DNA from 2 places in the Halomonas sp. 3A7M genome. Region 2 is predicted to be linked to the other one. Evidence: predicted binding sites of a transcription regulator. Region 2 holds the regulator's gene; the other holds the start of a gene.
What was found. The regulator LexA, encoded in region 2, represses DNA repair genes until DNA is damaged. The targets are predictions, from matches to a motif close to TACTGTNTANNTANACAGTA.

Region 1: recN (DNA repair protein RecN) is a predicted target of LexA. The motif match lies at 2,252-2,271, and genes of this name have one in related genera.

Annotation. Positions count from the first base shown of each region.
Region 1 covers NZ_JABUZD010000114.1:54,026-63,769, reverse strand. The annotation lists gene fur (ferric iron uptake transcriptional regulator) at 1-420, shown strand, start outside; gene recN (DNA repair protein RecN) at 531-2,204, opposite strand; gene grpE (nucleotide exchange factor GrpE) at 2,406-3,035, shown strand; gene dnaK (molecular chaperone DnaK) at 3,204-5,138, shown strand; gene dnaJ (molecular chaperone DnaJ) at 5,249-6,403, shown strand; gene INT19_RS10200 (DMT family transporter) at 6,607-7,509, shown strand; gene INT19_RS10195 (ABC transporter ATP-binding protein) at 7,487-8,236, opposite strand; gene INT19_RS10190 (FecCD family ABC transporter permease) at 8,230-9,300, opposite strand; gene INT19_RS10185 (ABC transporter substrate-binding protein) at 9,290-9,744, opposite strand, start outside.
Region 2 covers NZ_JABUZD010000113.1:30,949-40,692, reverse strand. The annotation lists gene moaC (cyclic pyranopterin monophosphate synthase MoaC) at 1-548, shown strand, start outside; gene moaE (molybdopterin synthase catalytic subunit MoaE) at 553-1,029, shown strand; gene INT19_RS09870 (ribonuclease J) at 1,066-2,664, opposite strand; gene purU (formyltetrahydrofolate deformylase) at 2,941-3,795, shown strand; gene INT19_RS09860 (energy-coupling factor ABC transporter permease) at 3,881-4,552, shown strand; gene lexA (transcriptional repressor LexA) at 4,610-5,287, opposite strand; gene INT19_RS09850 (TetR/AcrR family transcriptional regulator) at 5,622-6,299, shown strand; gene INT19_RS09845 (L,D-transpeptidase family protein) at 6,277-6,798, shown strand; gene nagZ (beta-N-acetylhexosaminidase) at 6,880-7,890, shown strand; gene INT19_RS09835 (hypoxanthine-guanine phosphoribosyltransferase) at 7,959-8,537, shown strand; gene ppsR (posphoenolpyruvate synthetase regulatory kinase/phosphorylase PpsR) at 8,547-9,380, opposite strand.

The sequences.
Region 1 (9,744 bases), on a different contig from region 2:
GGGCTGAAAGTAACCCTGCCGCGCGTCAAGATCCTGCAGATTCTCGAAAATGCTTCGGGTCAACACCACCTTAGCGCAGAAGAAGTGTACAAAACACTGATTGATGCGGGCGAGGATGTTGGCTTGGCTACCGTGTACCGCGTGCTGACTCAGTTTGAATCAGCAGGCTTGGTGATCCGTCATAATTTTGATGGTGGCCACGCGGTGTTCGAGATGACTCAAGAAGACCACCACGACCATATGGTGTGTTTAGAAAGTGGTGAAATCATTGAGTTTGTCGATGAAATCATCGAGCGACGTCAGCAAGAGATCGCCGAAGAGCACGGCTATGAACTTGTGGACCATGCCCTGGTGCTTTACGTACGCCCCCGTGGGTCGGACGTAACCCGACAGGACAGCGGCCCCACAAATAAAAAATAGTCGCGCTAAATAAAACGCCCCTAGGGTGCGAGTGATGACTCATTCGCGCCCTAGGGGCGTTTTTTATAGTGTGTGGCGTTTGCTAGCGCGTTGTCGATTGAAAAAAGCGCTTAGTGCGGTGGCCGTTGGCTCGCGTGCAGCATTTCGCGGGCGTGGGCGAGTGTTTGGTCAGATAGCGTTACACCGCCCAACATGCGGGCGAGTTCGCTGATACGCCCCTGTTCGTCCAGCAGGGCCATATGGGTCAGCGTGCTATCTCGTTTGGCGCGTTTTTCAATATGCAGGTGCTGATGCGCCTGAGCGGCGACCTGAGGCAGGTGGGTGACAGTCATTACTTGACCGTTTTCGCCGAGCTTGCGCAGCAGTTGACCGACAATTTCGGCCGTCGCTCCCGAGATACCCACGTCCACTTCATCGAAGACCAAGCTGGGAATGGTGGAGTGGGAAGCGGCCACCACTTGAATGGCAAGGCTGATGCGCGATAATTCACCGCCCGAAGCCACTTTGGTTAGCGGCCTAGCGGGCTGGCCTGGGTTCGCGCTAATCAGGAATTGGACGTGGTCCAGGCCTTCCGGCGTAGGCGTTTCACGCGGGGTAACGTCCACGTCAAAGCGTGCTTTACCCATCGCCAAGAACCCTAGTTGTTGTTGCACTTCTTTGCCCAAGTGAACGGCGGTTTTTTGTCGCGCCTCGCTTAGTTGTTTGGCATCGCTGCGATAGCGCTCGCGGTATTCAGACACTTGGTTGCTTAACGACTCCAGGTCGTCGTCGCTGGCTTCTAGCAGTTCGACTTCCTGGCTGAGTCGGGCATGCAGTGCGCAAATCTCTTCCGGGGCAACGTGGTGTTTACGGGCAATACGGTGGACATCGCCAAGCCGTTCTTCTACCCAGGCTAGGCGCTCTGGGTCTAGTTCAGTTGTACTGGCAAGACGATTTAGCTCGCTGGAAGCTTCCTCTACTTGAATGCGCGCATCGCTAAGCATAGCCAAGGTATTGGCCAGTGTGCCTTTGTCACTGCCGGGTAACGCGCTTAAATGGGCATAGGCTTGATTTAACAGCGACAGAGCGCCACCTTCATCGCTCGCGCAGCAGTCGGCGGCAAACTGGGTTTCACGCAGCGTCTCTTCCGCATGGGCGAGGGTATGCTGCTCCTCTTCTAGCGTTTGCAGCTCACCCTCTGCCAGTCCCAGTTGATCTAATTCTTCTACTTGGTAGCGCAACAGCTGCCGCTTTGCCTCAACTTCACTGCCTTCTTCGCTGAGTTTTTTTAATCGCCGCCGGGCGCTGCGCCACTCGCGGAAGGTTTCAGCTAGTTGCTGGCTACGCTCACGTAGCCCGGCATAATCATCTAGCAGGGCGAGGTGGGTTTCTTCACGCATAAGCGCCTGATGAGCATGCTGTCCATGGATTTGAATCAGCTGCTCGCCCAGCGATTTTAGGTCGGCGATGGTGGCGGGGTGGCCATTGATCCACGCTTTGGAGCGACCGCTGGCGGTAACCACACGGCGCAGCAAGCACTCTTCAGCAGGCAGCTCGCGAGCAGTCAACCACTCTGTGGCAGCGGGTAGGTGTTGAATATCAAAACGCGCGGAAAGGTCGGTGCGCTCACGTCCATGGCGCACGCTGCCAGCGTCGGCACGCTCGCCCAAACATAGGCCAAGGGCGCCGAGTAAAATCGATTTGCCTGCCCCAGTTTCCCCGGTAATCGCCGTCATACCACGGGTTAGGTCGAGTTCAAGGCGGTCAACAATAGCGTAATCTTGGATTGCTAGCTGCGTGAGCATAAGGCCTCCTGAGGCGGTGCGGCACAGAAGCTGGATACTTATCCAATAATTGTTGTTTTATACAGTAGTCTATAACTCACTTCAATGCCCCTCTTGAGATGGCTTTTATGGCCCCCATATAGCGTCCATACGTGGTTAATACTCGTTACTTAACCGAGGTGGCCGTTAATGCCACCGCTGCATACTTTTCAGGAGCTAGGCATGGCAAAAGAACCGCAAACCCCATTAGATGATGAGCTGGCCCGCCAAGAGCAAGAGGCGGAAGTCACCGAGCAAGCGGCTGAAGAGCGCCTGGTCGAGGGTGAGCTGGAAGGGTTAATCGAGGACGACGCTGCGTTAGAGGACGGCGTGGGAAACCCGGAAGCCGATATGCTAGCCGCTCAGGTGGAAGAGCTTGAGCAGAGCTTGGCGGAAGCTAAAGACCAAGCGCTACGTGCCGCTGCTGAAGCTCAAAACGTGCGTCGCCGAGCTGAGCAAGAGGCTGAAAAAGCACGCAAGTTTGCTTTAGAAAAATTTGTTAAAGAGCTGTTGCCCGTTGTTGATAGCCTGGAAAAAGCCCTAGAGAGCATGGAAGACGGAGCCTCTGACGTACATCGTGAGGGCGTTTCCATGACCCTCAAAATGCAGTTAGGCGTATTGAATAAATTTGGCGTGGAAAGCGTTGAACCCCAGGGTGAACCCTTCGACCCCCAAGTTCACGAAGCGATGGCGATGGTGCCGAATCCCGAGCTTGAACCCAATACCGTCATGGATGTGATGCAGAAGGGTTATTTGCTTAACGGCCGCCTAGTTCGCCCCGCGATGGTGGTGGTTAGCCAAAAAGCCAATTAAGCATTGGCTGACGCAAAGCAAAAAAAGCCCCTTGAAATGCTGCAAGCGGCCCCCAAATAAAGGGCAACCCGCGGGAAAACCCGCAAACGCTTTAAATTTCAAAAAGCAGATTTTTGACATCAGCTTTCAAACATCAGTTTTGTAACAACCGAATTCGAGGTTTTTGCTATGGGACGCATTATTGGTATCGACCTGGGCACCACCAACTCTTGTGTGGCAGTGCTCGATGGTGACAGCGCTAAAGTCATTGAAAATGCCGAAGGCGGCCGCACTACGCCTTCCATTATTGCTTACACCGACGATGGTGAGACGCTGGTAGGCCAGGCGGCAAAACGTCAGGCCGTCACCAACCCTGAGAACACCCTTTACGCGATCAAGCGCCTGATTGGCCGTCGCTTCAAAGATGATGTCGTACAAAAAGACATCAAAATGGTGCCTTACAAAATCGCCGAAGCCGACAACGGTGATGCCTGGGTTGAAGTAAAAGGCAAAAAAATGGCGCCGCCGCAGGTAAGTGCGGAAGTGCTGAAGAAAATGAAGAAAACCGCCGAAGACTACCTCGGCGAAGCGGTAACTGAAGCGGTCATCACCGTACCGGCGTACTTTAACGACAGCCAGCGCCAGGCCACGAAAGATGCGGGCCGCATCGCCGGTCTTGATGTTAAACGCATCATTAACGAGCCGACCGCTGCTGCATTGGCCTACGGGATGGACAAATCCCGTGGTGATAAAACCATCGCGGTATATGACCTGGGTGGCGGTACTTTCGATATCTCTATTATCGAAGTGGCCGACGTTGACGGCGAAACTCAGTTTGAAGTGTTAGCCACCAACGGCGACACCTTCCTGGGCGGCGAAGACTTCGACTTGGCGCTGATCAACTACTTAGTTGACCAGTTCAAAGCGGACAGCGGTATGGATCTGTCTGGCGACAACCTCGCGATGCAGCGCCTGAAAGAAGCGGCTGAGAAGGCTAAAATTGAGCTTTCCAGTGCCCAGCAGACAGACGTTAACTTGCCGTACATCACCGCTGACAACACTGGCCCGAAACACCTTAACGTGAAGGTGACGCGTGCCAAGCTGGAGTCGTTGGTTGAAGATCTGGTACAGCGTTCGCTCGACCCGTGCAAAATGGCGCTGAAAGATGCTGGTTTGTCTGCATCTGAAATCGACGAAGTGATTCTGGTCGGTGGCCAGACGCGTATGCCGATGGTGCAGAAGAAAGCCGCTGATTTCTTCGGTAAAGAAGCGCGTAAAGACGTCAACCCAGATGAAGCGGTTGCTGTTGGTGCGGCGATTCAGGGCGGTGTTCTTGGCGGCGACGTAAAAGACGTACTGCTGCTCGACGTTACCCCGCTGACCCTGGGTATTGAAACCCTGGGTGGCGTAATGACGCCGCTGATCGACAAAAACACCACCATCCCCACGAAGAAGACGCAAACCTTCTCCACGGCGGATGACAACCAAACGGCAGTGACGATTCACGTCGTTCAGGGTGAGCGTAAGCAGGTCTCGCAGAATAAGTCGCTGGGTCGTTTTGATCTTGCCGACATTCCGCCAGCACCGCGTGGTGTGCCGCAGATTGAAGTGGCCTTCGACCTGGATGCCAACGGCATTCTAAACGTATCGGCCAAAGATAAGGCGACCAATAAAGAGCAGTCTATCGTCATTAAAGCGTCCAGCGGTCTCACGGATGAAGAGATCGAGCAAATGGTACGCGATGCGGAAGCTCACGCGGACGAAGACAAAAAGTTCGAAGCGCTGGTGCAGCTGCGTAACCAAGCAGATGGCATGATTCACGCCACTCGCAAAACCGTGCAGGAAGCCGGCGATAAAGCGACCGATGACGAGAAACAAGCCATCGAGACCGCGATCAGCGAGCTGGAAGAAGCAGTGAAGACTGACGATCAGGACAACATCCAGCAGAAGCTGGACGCGCTGGCCGAAGTGTCTGGTCAATTGGCGCAGAAAATGTACGCCGAGCAGGCGGAAGCTGCTCAGCAGGCGGACGGCGAAAGTGCTGAAAATGCCAGCACCAAGCCAGAGGATGACGTGGTTGACGCTGAGTACGAAGAAGTCAATGACGACAAAAAGAAACAGTAAATCACCTCTATCTGCTAAGGAATGCGGTAGCGCGGGAGACAACTCCCGCGTTGCTGTTTCCGAAGCAGACGCCTAATTAAGTGCGTAGCTAACCAGGAGGCGTAGGACCCATGTCCAAACGCGATTATTACGAAGTCCTGGGTGTCGAAAAAGGGGCTGATCAGAAAGAGATCAAAAAGGCCTACCGCCGCTTGGCGCAAAAATTCCACCCTGATCGAAACCCGGACGATAACACTGCAGCGGAAAAATTCCGTGAGGTGTCAGAAGCGTACGAAGTCTTAAGCGATGGCGAAAAGCGCGCGGCGTATGACCAGTTTGGTCACGCCGGTGTTGACGGCCAGGGCGGCGGCTTTGGCGGTGGTGGGTTCGGTGGTGGTGGCGCTGGCGACTTCAGCGACATCTTCGGTGATGTGTTTGGCGATATCTTTGGTGGCGGTGGTGGCCGTCGTCGTGGACCTAATGCCCCCGCGCGTGGCAGTGATCTGCGCTACAACTTAGAGCTGGATCTGGAAAACGCCGTTTCCGGCACAACCGTTGATATCCGCGTGCCACGCCATATCGAATGTGACCGCTGCGATGGTGAAGGTGCTGAGCCTGGCTCTAGCAAAGAAACCTGTCCCACGTGCCACGGCCACGGCCAAGTGCGTATGCAGCAAGGCTTCTTCGCGGTTCAGCAAACCTGCCCGACCTGTCACGGTAGTGGCCAGCACATTAAAGTGCCGTGCCACAAATGTAACGGTGAAGGCCGCGTACGGGAAACGCGCACACTGTCGGTGAAGATTCCGCCGGGAGTGGATACAGGTGATCGCATTCGCCTGAATGGTGAGGGTGAAAGTGGTGTTAACGGTGGCCCGCCCGGTGACCTGTATGTTCAGGTATCGATCAAGCCACACCACATCTTCCAGCGCGATGGCAAACACCTGCAGTGTGACGTGCCAATTAACTTTGTTGACGCTGCATTGGGTGGGGAGCTGGAAGTGCCCACGCTAGATGGCCGTGTGAAGCTGAAGATTCCACCGGAAACTCAAACCGGTAAGCTCTTCAGACTGCGCGGTAAAGGCGTGAAGCCGGTACGCGGCGGCGCACCTGGCGACCTGCTTTGCAAAGTGGTGCTGGAGACGCCGGTCAATCTCAATGACGAGCAGAAAGACCTGCTTCGTCAGTTGCAAGAGAGCTTTGACGGCAGCAATAGCCACAGCCATTCGCCGAAGAAAACTGGTTTCTTCGACAGTGTGAAGAAGTTTTTTGAAGAGATGAAGCCGTAACGGCGATTCACTTCACAGCACATCAGCGCCCCGGCACTTTCAAGTGTTGGGGCGTTTTTTTGTTAACTAGTTATTGCTAATTCATTGTGTTGCATAGTGTAAAATAGTGGGTCTGATGGGCTTATCGCTTAATCGCTAACCGATACCCTTTTAAAGCGTGGATTATTTGCACATAACTTATTAGCACATAAGGACGAGGGCAAATGCTAGCGGATGAAGAGTCTCGCCCTGGGTTGGGCATTGGGCTGCGAGTGCTTTCTGGCGTGCTGTTCACCGGCATGTTGGTGTGTATTAAAGCGGTGAGTGACGAGGTTCCGGTAGGGCAGTCGGTTTTTTTCCGCTCGCTATTTGCGCTGTTGCCGATTGTTGTGTTTTTGATGCTACGTCGCGAGTTTCCGCAGGGATTGGCGACGCGCCGTCCACTGGGGCACGCGTTGCGCTCGGGCCTTGGGGCAGCGGCAATGTTCGCATCGTTCGCGGCGGTGGCCTTGTTACCTGTCGCGGAAACTACGTTGTTAGCCCAGCTGACGCCCGTGTTTATGGCATTGGGTGGTGTCTTGCTGCTGGGGGAGCGCTTCTCGCTTTATCGGGCGGGCGCTATTGCGTTGGCGTTAGCTGGGGTGGCGGTGCTGGTACTGCCAGGGCTTGAGGCCAGTCGCGAGCAAGGGCAGCTGGCTGGCTATGCACTAGGCGCGCTGAGCGCGCTGTTAACCGCTGGAGCGCTGCTAACCGTACGGCGCATTTCACGTACCGAAACAGCCGGTTCCATTGCCTTCTACTTTATTCTGGTCTCTGCGCTAGCGGGGTTGGCAACACTGCCCTTGGGCTGGGCACCGCTTAAGGGTGACGTGGTGTGGTTGTTAGTGCTGTCTGGCTTGTTTGGCGGTTCGGCTCATATTGCGATGACGCTGGCGCTACGTTACGCCGAAGCGTCACGCCTAGCGCCTTTTGAATATATTGCGTTGGTGTGGCCTGTGTTAGCAGATTGGATGCTGTTTGGCCTGCCGGTTTCTAGCGGCTTTTTGCTGGCATTGCCGTTGCTACTTAGCGGGGTCGGGCTGGCCACACTAGAAGGCCGCCGGATTAAACGGCTTCTTCGACAATAAGCTGAGGGCGGCCCTTTGAGCATGGCTCAATACGCGCCGTCACTTTGTAAACTTGGCGCAGTAACTCAGGTGAGATTACCTCCTCGGTTGAACCGCAGGCGATTAAACGGCCGTTCTCTAACACCATGGCTGCATCAGTGAAGCGCAACGCATGCCCGAGGTCGTGAAGGGCAACCAGAATAAGCATGTTGCGCTCATCGGCAAGGCGCCGCAGTACGCTTAGCAGGTTGATTTGGCGGTTAAGGTCAAGCGCTGAGGTAGGCTCATCCAGCATTAAAATTTCAGGCTCTTGAACCAGCGCCTGGGCGGCACTCACCAATTGGCGCTGTCCGCCGCTCAGATCACCGATATCGCGTTCGCCAAGTGCGCTGATATTGAGCTCTTCAAGCGCTCGGTCGACCTGGGTAAGGTCTTCAGGCTGCACTTTTAGGCTGCGCCCTTGCATACGTGCCAGTAGCACTGATTCGTACACCGTTAGCACTGCTTTTGCCCCCGTATCTTGAGGCATATACGCCACTGGGCGTTCGGCACTGGTGCCACTGACAATCACCTCACCGTCCCCTTTTAGCAGGCCTAAAATACGGCGAAACAGGGTTGATTTACCTGCTGCGTTAGGGCCAAGCAGGGCGACAACCTGGCCGCCCTGAAAGCGCGGCGTTGTAATGTCCTGAATAATAGGACGGCGCCCGTAGCGAGCAGAAACGTGGTTAAGTTGTAGGGTTACCATGATGCCTTCTTATGGTTGAGTACCAAAAATAGGAAGAAGGGAATGCCCACGAGTGATGTGATAATGCCAATGGGAATAATGGTGCCTGGGATAATGATTTTGGAAATCACTGAGCCAACCGAAAGAATAAGCGCGCCGCATAAAGCAGAGCCGGGCAGGAAGAAGCGCTGATCCTCACCCAGCAGAATGCGCGCAATATGTGGCCCTACTAGGCCGATAAAACCAATAGTGCCGACAAAAGCGACGGCAATCGCTGCAAGCAGCGACACCAGCACTAAAACTTCTAAGCGTAGTGTGCGTGGGTTGACACCCATGCTTTCGGCCTTGGTATCCCCTAGGCGCATAGCGGTTAGTGCCCAGCCGTGGCGCGCCAGTAACGGCATAACGGCTGCCAGTACACCGAGTGCAATCCAAAACTTTGGCCAGGTTGCCTTGGTGAGACTGCCCATGGTCCAGAAGACAACAGCGGCGACAGCCTGTTGGCTGGCAAAAAACTGAATCAATGCCATTAATGAGTTAAAAATAAACACCATCGCAATGCCTAGCAGTACGATCGTTTCCACGGTGACGCCGCGCTTAAGGCTGAGTGCGTGAATTAAAAAAGCGGTCACCATTGCCATCAGGAACGCATTGATGGGGACAACATACTCAATGGCCGCAGGAATGATCGCAACGCCAAAAGCCAAGCCCAGGGCAGCGCCAAAGCTAGCGCCGGCCGAAATGCCTAACGTAAACGGGCTGGCTAGCGGGTTGCTTAGGATCGTTTGCATCTGAGCCCCGGCCACCGAGAGGCTGGCACCGACCACTAACGCCATCAGCGCCACGGGCATGCGAATTTCCCACAAAATGACACGTGCCTGCTGGCTAACAGACTCCGGGGTAAACAAAGCAGCAACGACTTCGCCAAGACTGTAGCGTGCAGGGCCGAGTGCAAGGTCAATACACAGGCTTAAGAACAGTGCTATGACCAGCGCCGCCAAGATCATTTGGCGACGAAATACCTGGGTGCGATAGAAGGCGCGCCCGTGGGACACGCTATTCATAGCAGTGCTGTCAGTCGCCATTTAAAGATATCCAATAACCGGGTGCATAATCGATAGGCAGAAAGCGATCGTGCAGCTCGCGCATTGTCGCTTCAGGGTCGAGATCGTCAAACAGTTCGGGGTGCAGCCATTTCGCCAATTGCTGAACAGCAACAAAATAGTAAGGACTGTTATAGAACTGATGCCAAATGGCGTGGAAATTTCCAGTGTCGACCGCTTCAATACCGGTCATGGCGGTGCGCTCGGTGAGTGCTTCGAGTTTCGCGCGAGCATGATCCATGTTTGCGCCTGGTCCTACTCCTACCCAAGCGCCTCCGGGAACGTAAGCATCCCAATTGCCGCCCGTGACAACGACGTGCTCGGGGTTAGCGGCAATAATTTGTTCAGGATTCAAATTGCCGAAGCTGTTAGGAATAATGCCTTCGGCAATGTTGTTGCCGCCAGCCAGGGTGACATACTCGCCAA
Region 2 (9,744 bases):
TCTCTGTAGATTTCGCTATTGATCACGCTAACGGCTGTGTTGAAGTCTCCGCACTTTGCCGCCTTAACGGACAGACCGGGGTGGAAATGGAAGCTCTGACGGCCGTGTCGGTGGCTTGTCTGACGCTTTACGATATGTGTAAAGCGGTGGATAAAGAGATGCGCATTGACGCCATTCAATTGGAAAGTAAGCGGGGCGGTGTTCGTGGCGATTATCAACGAGGTGTGCCAGAACCAATTGTGACTGGCGGTGGCGTTGCAGGAGAGGTTCGCTTAGGCGAGCGATGTGCATCCCCTTGCGTGCGGGTTAAGTTTCTTGCTGAGCTGCGTGAGCGGGTAGAAGAGAGTGACCTTGCCATTGGGCTTGATCAACTGCCAAGTCGAGATGTGGCGGGGTTGAAAGCGGCGTTAAGCGCTATGGATGCACGCTTTAATGTGTTGTCAGAGCAGCGCACGTTGTGTGCTATCAATCAAGTGATGGCCAACGATAGTGCGCGCCTTACTGATGAGGATGAAGTGGCCTTCTTTCCTCCAGTGACGGGTGGGTAATCAGATGGCTGATATTACAGAGACTGAATTAGATATTGCTGTAAGGGTTCAAGAAGCAGCGTTTAAAATGGATGATGGCTATGAAAGTGCGCTGCGCAAGCGCACCGATATCGGCGCTATTGTCACCTTCACGGGATTTGTGCGCGACTTTAATGAATCCCCTGATGTTATTGGGCTGACTCTTGAGCACTACCCAGGGATGACCGAGCGCACATTAACGCAGATTGGTGAGCAGGCAGGTCAACGCTGGGCGTTACAGGCCGTACGGATTATTCACCGCATTGGTGATTTGACGCCGGGAGACCCTATTGTGCGCGTTCTGGTGGCCAGTGCTCATCGCCGCGATGCTTTCCAAGCCTGCGACTTTATTATGGACTTTTTAAAAACCCAGGCGCCGTTTTGGAAGAAAGAGCACTCCCGCCAGGGGGCTTACTGGGTAAAAGAGCGGCATACTGATCAGCAAGCTGCAGAACGCTGGTAGACGATATTGCCAACAGCATCAATATCGCCAATGGCTTTAACTATCGCTAATGGCTTCTGAAGAGGGCGTTTCGGTTGCCATTATTTGTAAATGTACGTCTGGCATATGCTGAAGGTGATTAGCGAGCCAATGAATTAGCCTCGGTTGCAGTGCTTGACGCAAATCGGCCAATGTCTCTGCTGCTATTTCTAATAACTGATCATCTAGCCATTCGCTGAAACTATCTTCATCGAGTGGGCTGGTACCGCTGGCATCCAGCATCAAACGACCAATGCGGCACCAGCCAGTGTCGGTAGCCGTAACGGGAAGCGCTAAGAACAAACTGCCGCGCCGCGATGAGTGAGAGCCGGTATCGAGCCCTGGATGAGGCACGACGCTGTTCTGATTAACGATGCAGGGCGGCTGGGGATAGCGTGCTTCGCAGCGTAAGCCTAGATTGTCGAACATCAACATGTCGCCGTTTACCGGTGCGAGCGGGGCATTAATGCCGAGGCTGGTGGCAATTTCTTGATGGGCAGCCTGATGGCGCGCCTCCCCATGCACCGGCAGCAATGTTTTTGGCCGAACCCATTGATACAGTTTTCTCAGCTCATCTTCGGCAGGATGCCCAGTCGCGTGTAATTCTGGGTGGTTCATCTCATCGAAAATTGACACCCCAAGCTGCGCTAGGCGTTTTTTCAGTTGTTCAATAGGGCGCTCGTTGCCTGGTATGGCTTTGGCAGAAAAAATGATGCTATCGCCTGGCTCAAGATCCACAAACGGGTGCCTCCGCTGTGCTAAGCGTTGCAGTGCTGCACGTGGTTCACCTTGGCTGCCCGTCGCAATAATCACCACCTCTTCTGGCGGCAGGTAGCCTAAATCATGGGGTGGTACTAGCGGTGGAAAGTCGTCTAGATACCCTAGGCCCTTCGCGACACTCACCATGCGTTCCATTGAACGGCCCATCAAGCTGACGCGTCGGCCGCACTGTTGGGCGGCAATTCCAATCGCTAATACGCGGGCAAGGTTGCTGGCAAAGCAAGATACCACCACGCGTCCTGTGCACTGTTTTAAGGTGTGAGCGAGTGCTTTAGCAACATCTCCTTCACTGCCCGAATGGCCGGGCATCGGGGCGTTAGTGGAGTCGCCTACGACGAGATCGATAGGCGCGAGCGCACGAAATTGAGCAGCGTTAATGGGCGAACCAATTAATGGGGTAGGGTCTAGTTTCCAGTCCCCGGTGTGTAGCACGCGATAGTCGCCTGCCTGCATTAGGATTGAGCAGCTTTCTGGAATCGAATGGGTAACGTGAAGGTAACGCAGCGTGAAGGGGCCGAGCTCCATTGCATCACCTGGTTCCACAACGTTTATAGCGGCGCTACTAAGCTGATGTTCTGCAAACTTATGGCGCAGCAATCCCGCCGCTAACGGCGTTGCAAAAATAGGGCAATTCCACCTGGGCCAGAGCCACGCCACGGCGCCAATATGATCTTCATGGCCATGGGTAATGTAGAGTGCCTTTGGGGTAATGTTGAGTGCTGCTAATGTATCTGTATTGGGCACCTGCAGCGGGGAATTGGGTAGATCTTGGCGAATCATCATGCCGCAGTCGACGGCGATCCACTCATCATCGTATCCATACAACGTAAGGTTCATTCCAATTTCACCACACCCACCTAGCGGCAGTAGGCGCAGGGGAGGGCGACGGCGGGGACGAAGTTGAACGCGTGGTGGGTGCATCAGTAATGAAAAGCCTAAAAAGTAAGACCTTAACTATACGGGAAGGCAGGGGCGGGTAACAATCATCGTGGCATTTGGCTGCGGTGCTTCCTTGATAAGCATAAGGTACACTATTTCGCCTATATACCGCTTCCCTACCGCTGGTAGGTGCTTGTCGAACGTGCCGTTAAAATATGTCAAGAGTGTTTATTTATGTCTCATTATTACCGTTTGGTGGTTTCTTGCCCTGATCAAGTGGGCATTGTGGCGCGTGTCTCAAGCTTTATTGCTCAACAAGGTGGTTCTATCACTGAAGCAAGTCAGCACTCTGATCTTGAGACCGGCCGATTCTTCATGCGATACGAAATTTTGGCAGATTCGTTGGGTATGTCGGCGGAGGCGTTACGTAGTGCGTTTGAGCCGGTGGCTAAAGCCTTCAATATGCAGTGGTCGCTCGTCGATACTCAAAAGCGTAGGCGTGTGGTGTTGATGGTGTCGCGGGAGTCTCACTGCCTGGTTGATCTGCTTTATCGTTGGCAGGCTGGGGAGCTTGATTGCGATATTGTCGGGGTTATTTCAAATCATGAGGATATGCGATCACTCACTGAGTGGTATGGCATTCCTTACCATCATGTGCCCGTAGATCCTGATAACAAGCAGGCTGCTTTCGAGCAGGTGCAAGCGCAGATTGATAGCGCAAGGGCTGACTGCGTTGTGCTGGCACGTTACATGCAAATTTTGCCACCTTCGCTCTGCTCGCGTTACGCGGGACGGGTGATTAACATCCACCACAGTTTCTTACCCTCTTTTGCCGGTGCTAAGCCCTACCATCAAGCTTACCAGCGTGGCGTTAAGCTAATCGGAGCTACCTGTCACTATGTCACTGAAGAACTGGATGCTGGGCCGATTATTGAACAAGATATTCATCGGGTAAGTCATTGCCATACGCCAACGGATCTCGTGCGCTTTGGGCGCGATGTCGAAAAAGCGGTATTGGCGCGTGGTTTACGATGGCATTTAGAAGACCGGGTATTAATCCATGGCAATAAGACCGTGGTGTTCAGCTGATCATGTTGTTTAGATACGCAGCGTTTTTAGTCAATTCGAGTTTACAGCTGGCTTGTCGTTAGCTGACGGGTAGATAGGGGCATCCATGTCTTTCGCGCAAAGTGTTTTAGCTCCCTGGGCATTGTTGCTGACGTGGTTGGTATCGTTGAGCGTACTTGCGTGGATGATATGGCTGCGCCCTTGGCGAGTGCTGATAGGCGATGTGGCTCTTCAGCATCGGTGGTTAGCCGCGACGCTCGCTGTGGTGTTGATGTGGCAACTGCGTGCTCAGGCAGTCGATTGGTTAACCCTGCACTTAGTCTTCACCGTCTTAATGACGTTGGTATTCAAAATGCCTCTCGCATTAATCAGCAATGTGCTGATTAATGTTGCGATGTCAGCCATTGGCCGTAACGAATGGGCGTTACTAGGCGCTAATGTGTTGGTAACCGGCATTGTACCTGCGGTCATTACCGGTCTGGTATGGCGATGGGTAGACCGGCGCCTGCCGGATAACTTGATGATCTTTTTATTCGTATGCGGCTTTTTTGGCGCAGCGCTGGCAACACTGGCAGGAGGGTTGTCGGCGGTCTTGCTAATCATGGTGGCGGGTACCGACTCTGAAGCTGTGTACTTAGCCCAAGAGTATGCGCGCTTCTTACCCCTGTTAATGCCCTCCGAGGCTTTTATCACAGGGATGTTACTCAGTATTTTATTGGTGTATCACCCGAGTTGGGTAGCTACGTTTAATGACCGTCGCTATATAGACTCTCAGTAAGCGTGAAAGCCGGTAAGGCATCTAACGATTGCCTCACCGGTATTCATAGTGGCTCGCTTATCCCAGTGCTTGGCCGTTACCGCCACGTATGACACCAACTCCCACCCCTTCAATATCCAACTGCTGCGTACGTAGGTCAATTTCTATGGGCGCAAAGTCGCTGTTTTCAGCAATCAGTGTCACCGTATGGCCCTGTCGTTTAAAGCGTTTTACAGTGACTTCATCTTCTAGCCTTGCCACCACAATCTGGCCATCACGAACCCGGTCGGTGCGATGCACGGCAAGAAGGTCGCCTTCCAGTATGCCAACATCCTTCATTGACAAGCCTCGCACCCGAAGAAGGTAATCCGCTTTGGGGGTAAAATATTCAGCGGGGAGTGGGCAATAACGATCAATGTGTTCCGCTGCTAGAATCGGGCTTCCTGCGGCCACCTCTCCGATGACTGGTAAGCCATTCGGTAGCGGTTCTACGTTGGCGGCAGGCGCTGTTGCTGATACATCACTGATATCCTGCGGTTCCTGATTAGGCAGTCGAATCCCCCGCGAGGTATTGCGAATGATGCGGATGGCACCTTTACGCTCAAGCGCTCGTAAATGCTCTTCAGCAGCGTTAGGAGAACGAAAGCCTAGCGCTTTGGCAATTTCTGCGCGGGTCGGTGGATAGCCAAATTCAGACATCGTTTTAACAATAAAATCAAAAACATGCTGTTGACGGGCAGTAAGTGGACGCGACATAACAAACTCCAAAAAATTGAACAAGACAGTGGCTACATGTCGGCTTAAACAGTATGTGGTTAAGTATACAGTATGTTGCTCTGTCCAGTACATGCAAGAGCGCTTGCAATGGCAGTCGCTGTGGTAAGTACATCAGAATTAGAGGGAGAGTGATGAATTTGGAAATGCTGCAATCTCAACGGCAAACTCGATAGCGTCATTCGGTAGGTGTTTGAATATGTGTCCAAGGCGCTTTTTTGCGTTGGGCAAAAAGCTAAAGATAAGTGATTGAGCCAAATAGCGTTATGGCATAGTATTTAACGATGTTTTAAACACTCGTTTTCTGGAGGGCGCTATGGCGCAATCTGATACGGTAACACGTATCCTCGATACCGCTGAGGTGCTGTTTGCCGAGCGTGGTTTTGCCGAAACATCGCTACGCAATATCACCAGTAAAGCGCGGGTTAATTTGGCGGCTGTCAATTACCACTTTGGTTCTAAAAAGGCGCTTATCCAAGCGGTGTTTGCGCGCTATTTAGACCCCTTCTCGCAACGTTTTCATACGGCGCTTGATGAGCTGGAAGCGCAGTACAACGGTGATGTGATTCCGCTTGAAGTGCTGTTGGAAACAATGGCAAGCACGGTGTTGGCAGTGCCAGCTGAGCGCAATAGCCTGAAGGTGTTTATGCGTCTGCTAGGGTTGGCGTATAGTCAGGCACAAGGGCATTTACGCCGTTATATCCAACAGCAGTACGGAGACGTGTTTACCCGCTTTACTGAGCTGGTGCGCCAGGCAACGCCAGATTTACCTGATGCTGAGCGTTTTTGGCGACTGCATTTCATGCTGGGCACCGTGATTTTTACGCTGTCGGGTTTAGATGCGCTGCGTGACATTGCCGCGAAAGACTATAATGAGCAAGTAACCGTCAGGGATTTGGTAAGACGTTTACGCCCTGTCGTGGTTGCTGCCATGAATGCTCCGCTACCGCCTGCTGCTGATGAAGGACATTATGCGAACGCCCACGCTAGCTGAACTACCCCCGCAGAATGGTGGTTGGATAGAAATCAATATCAAACACCAGCAGCTATGCTGGTGGCAAGGGCTTACGCTGCAGTACACGTGCGCTGTGTCCACCGGTGAGAAAGGCGTAGGGCAGCAGGAAGGCAGTGGTCAAACCCCTCTGGGATGGCATTATATCCGCGCATCGATAGGTGGCGGTTTAGCTGATAATGCTGTTTTTCGGGGGCGACGGTGGACTGGGGAGGTGTTTACGTCGGCGCTTGCGGCGGAATTCCCTCATCGTGATTGGATATTAACGCGCATTTTGTGGCTCTGTGGTTTAGAGAGAGGAGTGAATCGCGGCGGGGATGTCGACACTCAGCGTCGCTTTATCTACCTTCATGGCACGCCACCTGATCAACCGATGGGTGTGGCTGCTTCACATGGGTGTATTCGGTTGCGCAATGACGATCTGCTTTATCTTTTTGAGCATGCGCCGCCGGGCACACCTGTTTGGCTTCATAATGGCTAAGCGTAGGCAGCTTATTATTGATTTTTTGACACGAGAGATTGATCAACTAAAATTGACGGCCCTTTTGTTGGATCCATCACAATGACTCAATCTTTAGGCCCGGTCATGCTTGACCTTGAAGGGCCGCGATTAACCAAAGCTGAAAAACATCTTTTGATGGACCCTGCTGTGGGCGGTGTCATTTTATTCGCTAGAAATGTCGAGAATGCTTACCAGGTTAGAAAGCTTTGCAGTGATATTCGTCGGGTTCGCGGCGAGCTGTTACTTGGTATTGATCAAGAAGGCGGTCGCGTTCAGCGAATTAAAGAAGGCGTTACTCGCATGCCAGCCATGGCACGCATTGGTGATCAATTCGCTGAGGATTCGGCATCCGGTCTTGCACTAGCAAAAGATGCGGGTTGGTTGCTGGGGATGGAAATGGCTGCTTGCGGTCTGGATATCAGCTTTGCGCCTGTTTTAGATGTCGAAAGTGGTATCTCTAGCGTTATCGGTGATCGTAGCTTCAGCACCGACCCTGCACACGTCGCTGCGCTGGGTCAGTGTTTTATCAACGGTTTGCATGAAGCGGGTATGGCGGCGGTAGGTAAGCATTTTCCTGGCCATGGTGGCGTTGCCGCTGACTCCCATGTGGCGTTACCTGTGGATGACCGTCCGCTGGCGCTTATTAAACAGCGCGATCTTGTTCCGTTTAGCCAGCTTGCTACTCAGCTTGATGGTGTTATGCCTGCCCATGTTATTTATAGTGCGTTTGACTCACGTCCTGCTGGCTTCTCTCCTAGTTGGTTGGGAATGTTAAGAGAGTCCCTGGGGTTTAAAGGCTGTATCTTTTCAGATGATTTAAGCATGGCGGGTGCTCATGAAGCGGGTGACCCGAAGGAGCGCGCCAGGGCTGCCCTTGCCGCAGGATGCGATATGCTATTGGTCTGTAATGACCGCTCAGCAGCGTTAGACGTTGTTGAAGCATGCCAAGGATTACACAGTAAACGACCAATCAAGCTACGCTATGGGCGAGCCCGTCCAGATGTGGATGCGCTAACGGCGCTTGGCCGCTGGCGTCGTACCCATGCCAAATTAGAAGCGTTGGCGAACTAACCCCATCTTTTCTTAAATTATTTCGTTTTTAAGTCACTGACTAGTTAACCCCTTCTTGGAGTAACCCGATGTCCAAACTGGATAAAGAGGCGCTTGAGTCGCTTGACTCAATGCGTGAGCTGATGGATAACGCTGACTGCTTGATTTCTCAACAACAAGTTGAGCGTGCACTGGATCGAATGGCTGAGGAAATTAGTAAAGATCTAGGGGATAAGTTACCGGTTTTTTACTGCGTTATGAATGGCGGCTTGATCACAACAGGGCACCTGCTAACCCGATTAGGTTTCCCTCTTGAGGTTGATTATTTGCACGCCACCCGCTATCGCAATGAGTTGCGTGGTGGCGAACTTTTTTGGCGCGTTTCTCCAGAAATTCCCATGGCAGGGCGCCACGTCGTCATCGTCGATGACATTCTTGATGAAGGCTCTACGTTAGCCGCTATTCTTGCCTACTGCGAGGAAGCCCAAGCGGCGAGCGTTACAACGGCCGTGCTGGTGGATAAGCAGCATGACCGTAAAGCGGTACCTGGCTTAAAAGCCGATTACTGTAGCCTAGAGGTTGCAGATCGTTACGTGTTCGGTTTTGGCATGGATTACAAAGGCTACTGGCGTAATGCCCCTGGAATATTTGCTCCCAAGGGCATGTAATGCTCTGGCCTAGCGGGGCGAGAAGCGCCTAGCTAGGCCTGTCTCTGCAATCATTCGGGTTGATATCTCTTCTACTGAAAAGCGTGTCGTATCGATAAACGGGATGTGCATCGAGCGATATAACGACTCAGCCTGTTCAACTTCTTGCAAGCACTGATCCATTGAACTGTAGCGACTGTTGGGACGGCGCTCGTTGCGTATTGCTGCTAGCCTGCGAGCATCAATTGTCAGACCAAACAGCTTGTGTCTATGGGGGGCGAGTGCCTTGGGTAGTTTTAAACTGCCATCTTCATCCAAGTCATCTTCGGTTAATGGGTAGTTAGCTGCTCGAATACCAAATTGAAGCGCTAGATAAAGTGAGGTGGGTGTTTTGCCGCAACGTGAAACGCCAACCAGAATAATGTCGGCTTTATCGTATTGGTGCGTTCGTGCGCCATCATCATTATCTAGCGCAAAATGGACGGAATGGATGCGATCCATGTAGACATCATCGCTACCAATCGAGTGCGTTCTGCCGACGCTGTAAGAGGAGTGCGTTTCTAACTCTTGCTCTAGGGGTTCTAAAAAGGTAGAGAAGATATCCACCTTGAAGCCTGAGGCCTGTCGAATGACGTTACGGATATCCTGATCCACAATGGTATCAATGATAATCGGCCGATGGCCGTCACGGACGGCGGTAGAGTCGATTATCTCCGCTAAAGCTCGAGCCTTTTCCAGCGTATCAATGTAGGGCTTTGTCAGCATGTTAATTTCAACATCACTAAATTGAGCTAACAGGCTACGCCCAAGGCTTTCTGCCGTAATGCCAGTACCATCAGAAATAAAAAAGGCTGTTCGCTTCATCACTAAATCCGTCAATAAATAAAGTTGTATTGTGGGGTGGGGCGTGGGTTAGCACAATCGTTGCCAAGCCATTCATTTTGCAGTTCGTTTTAACGCTTATTTAAGAAACCTCTGATTAACTATTGCGCTTGTCCATACTGCGTTAAAAATCGCCTCGTGCGCGAGTCCGATCAAAATGCTCATTTACAACCCGTAAACTCGAACGCGAGCCCGGTCCTTTTTTCGTTGATTTTTTCCTTGTCTGGCCTGCGCTCATAACGTTAATCAGAGGCTCCTTAATAAAAATTACCTCATTAAGACTACATAAAAAGCCCTTTATTGCACTTTGTTGTAAAAATCCTCCACTCCGTTCGCTATTAGACCA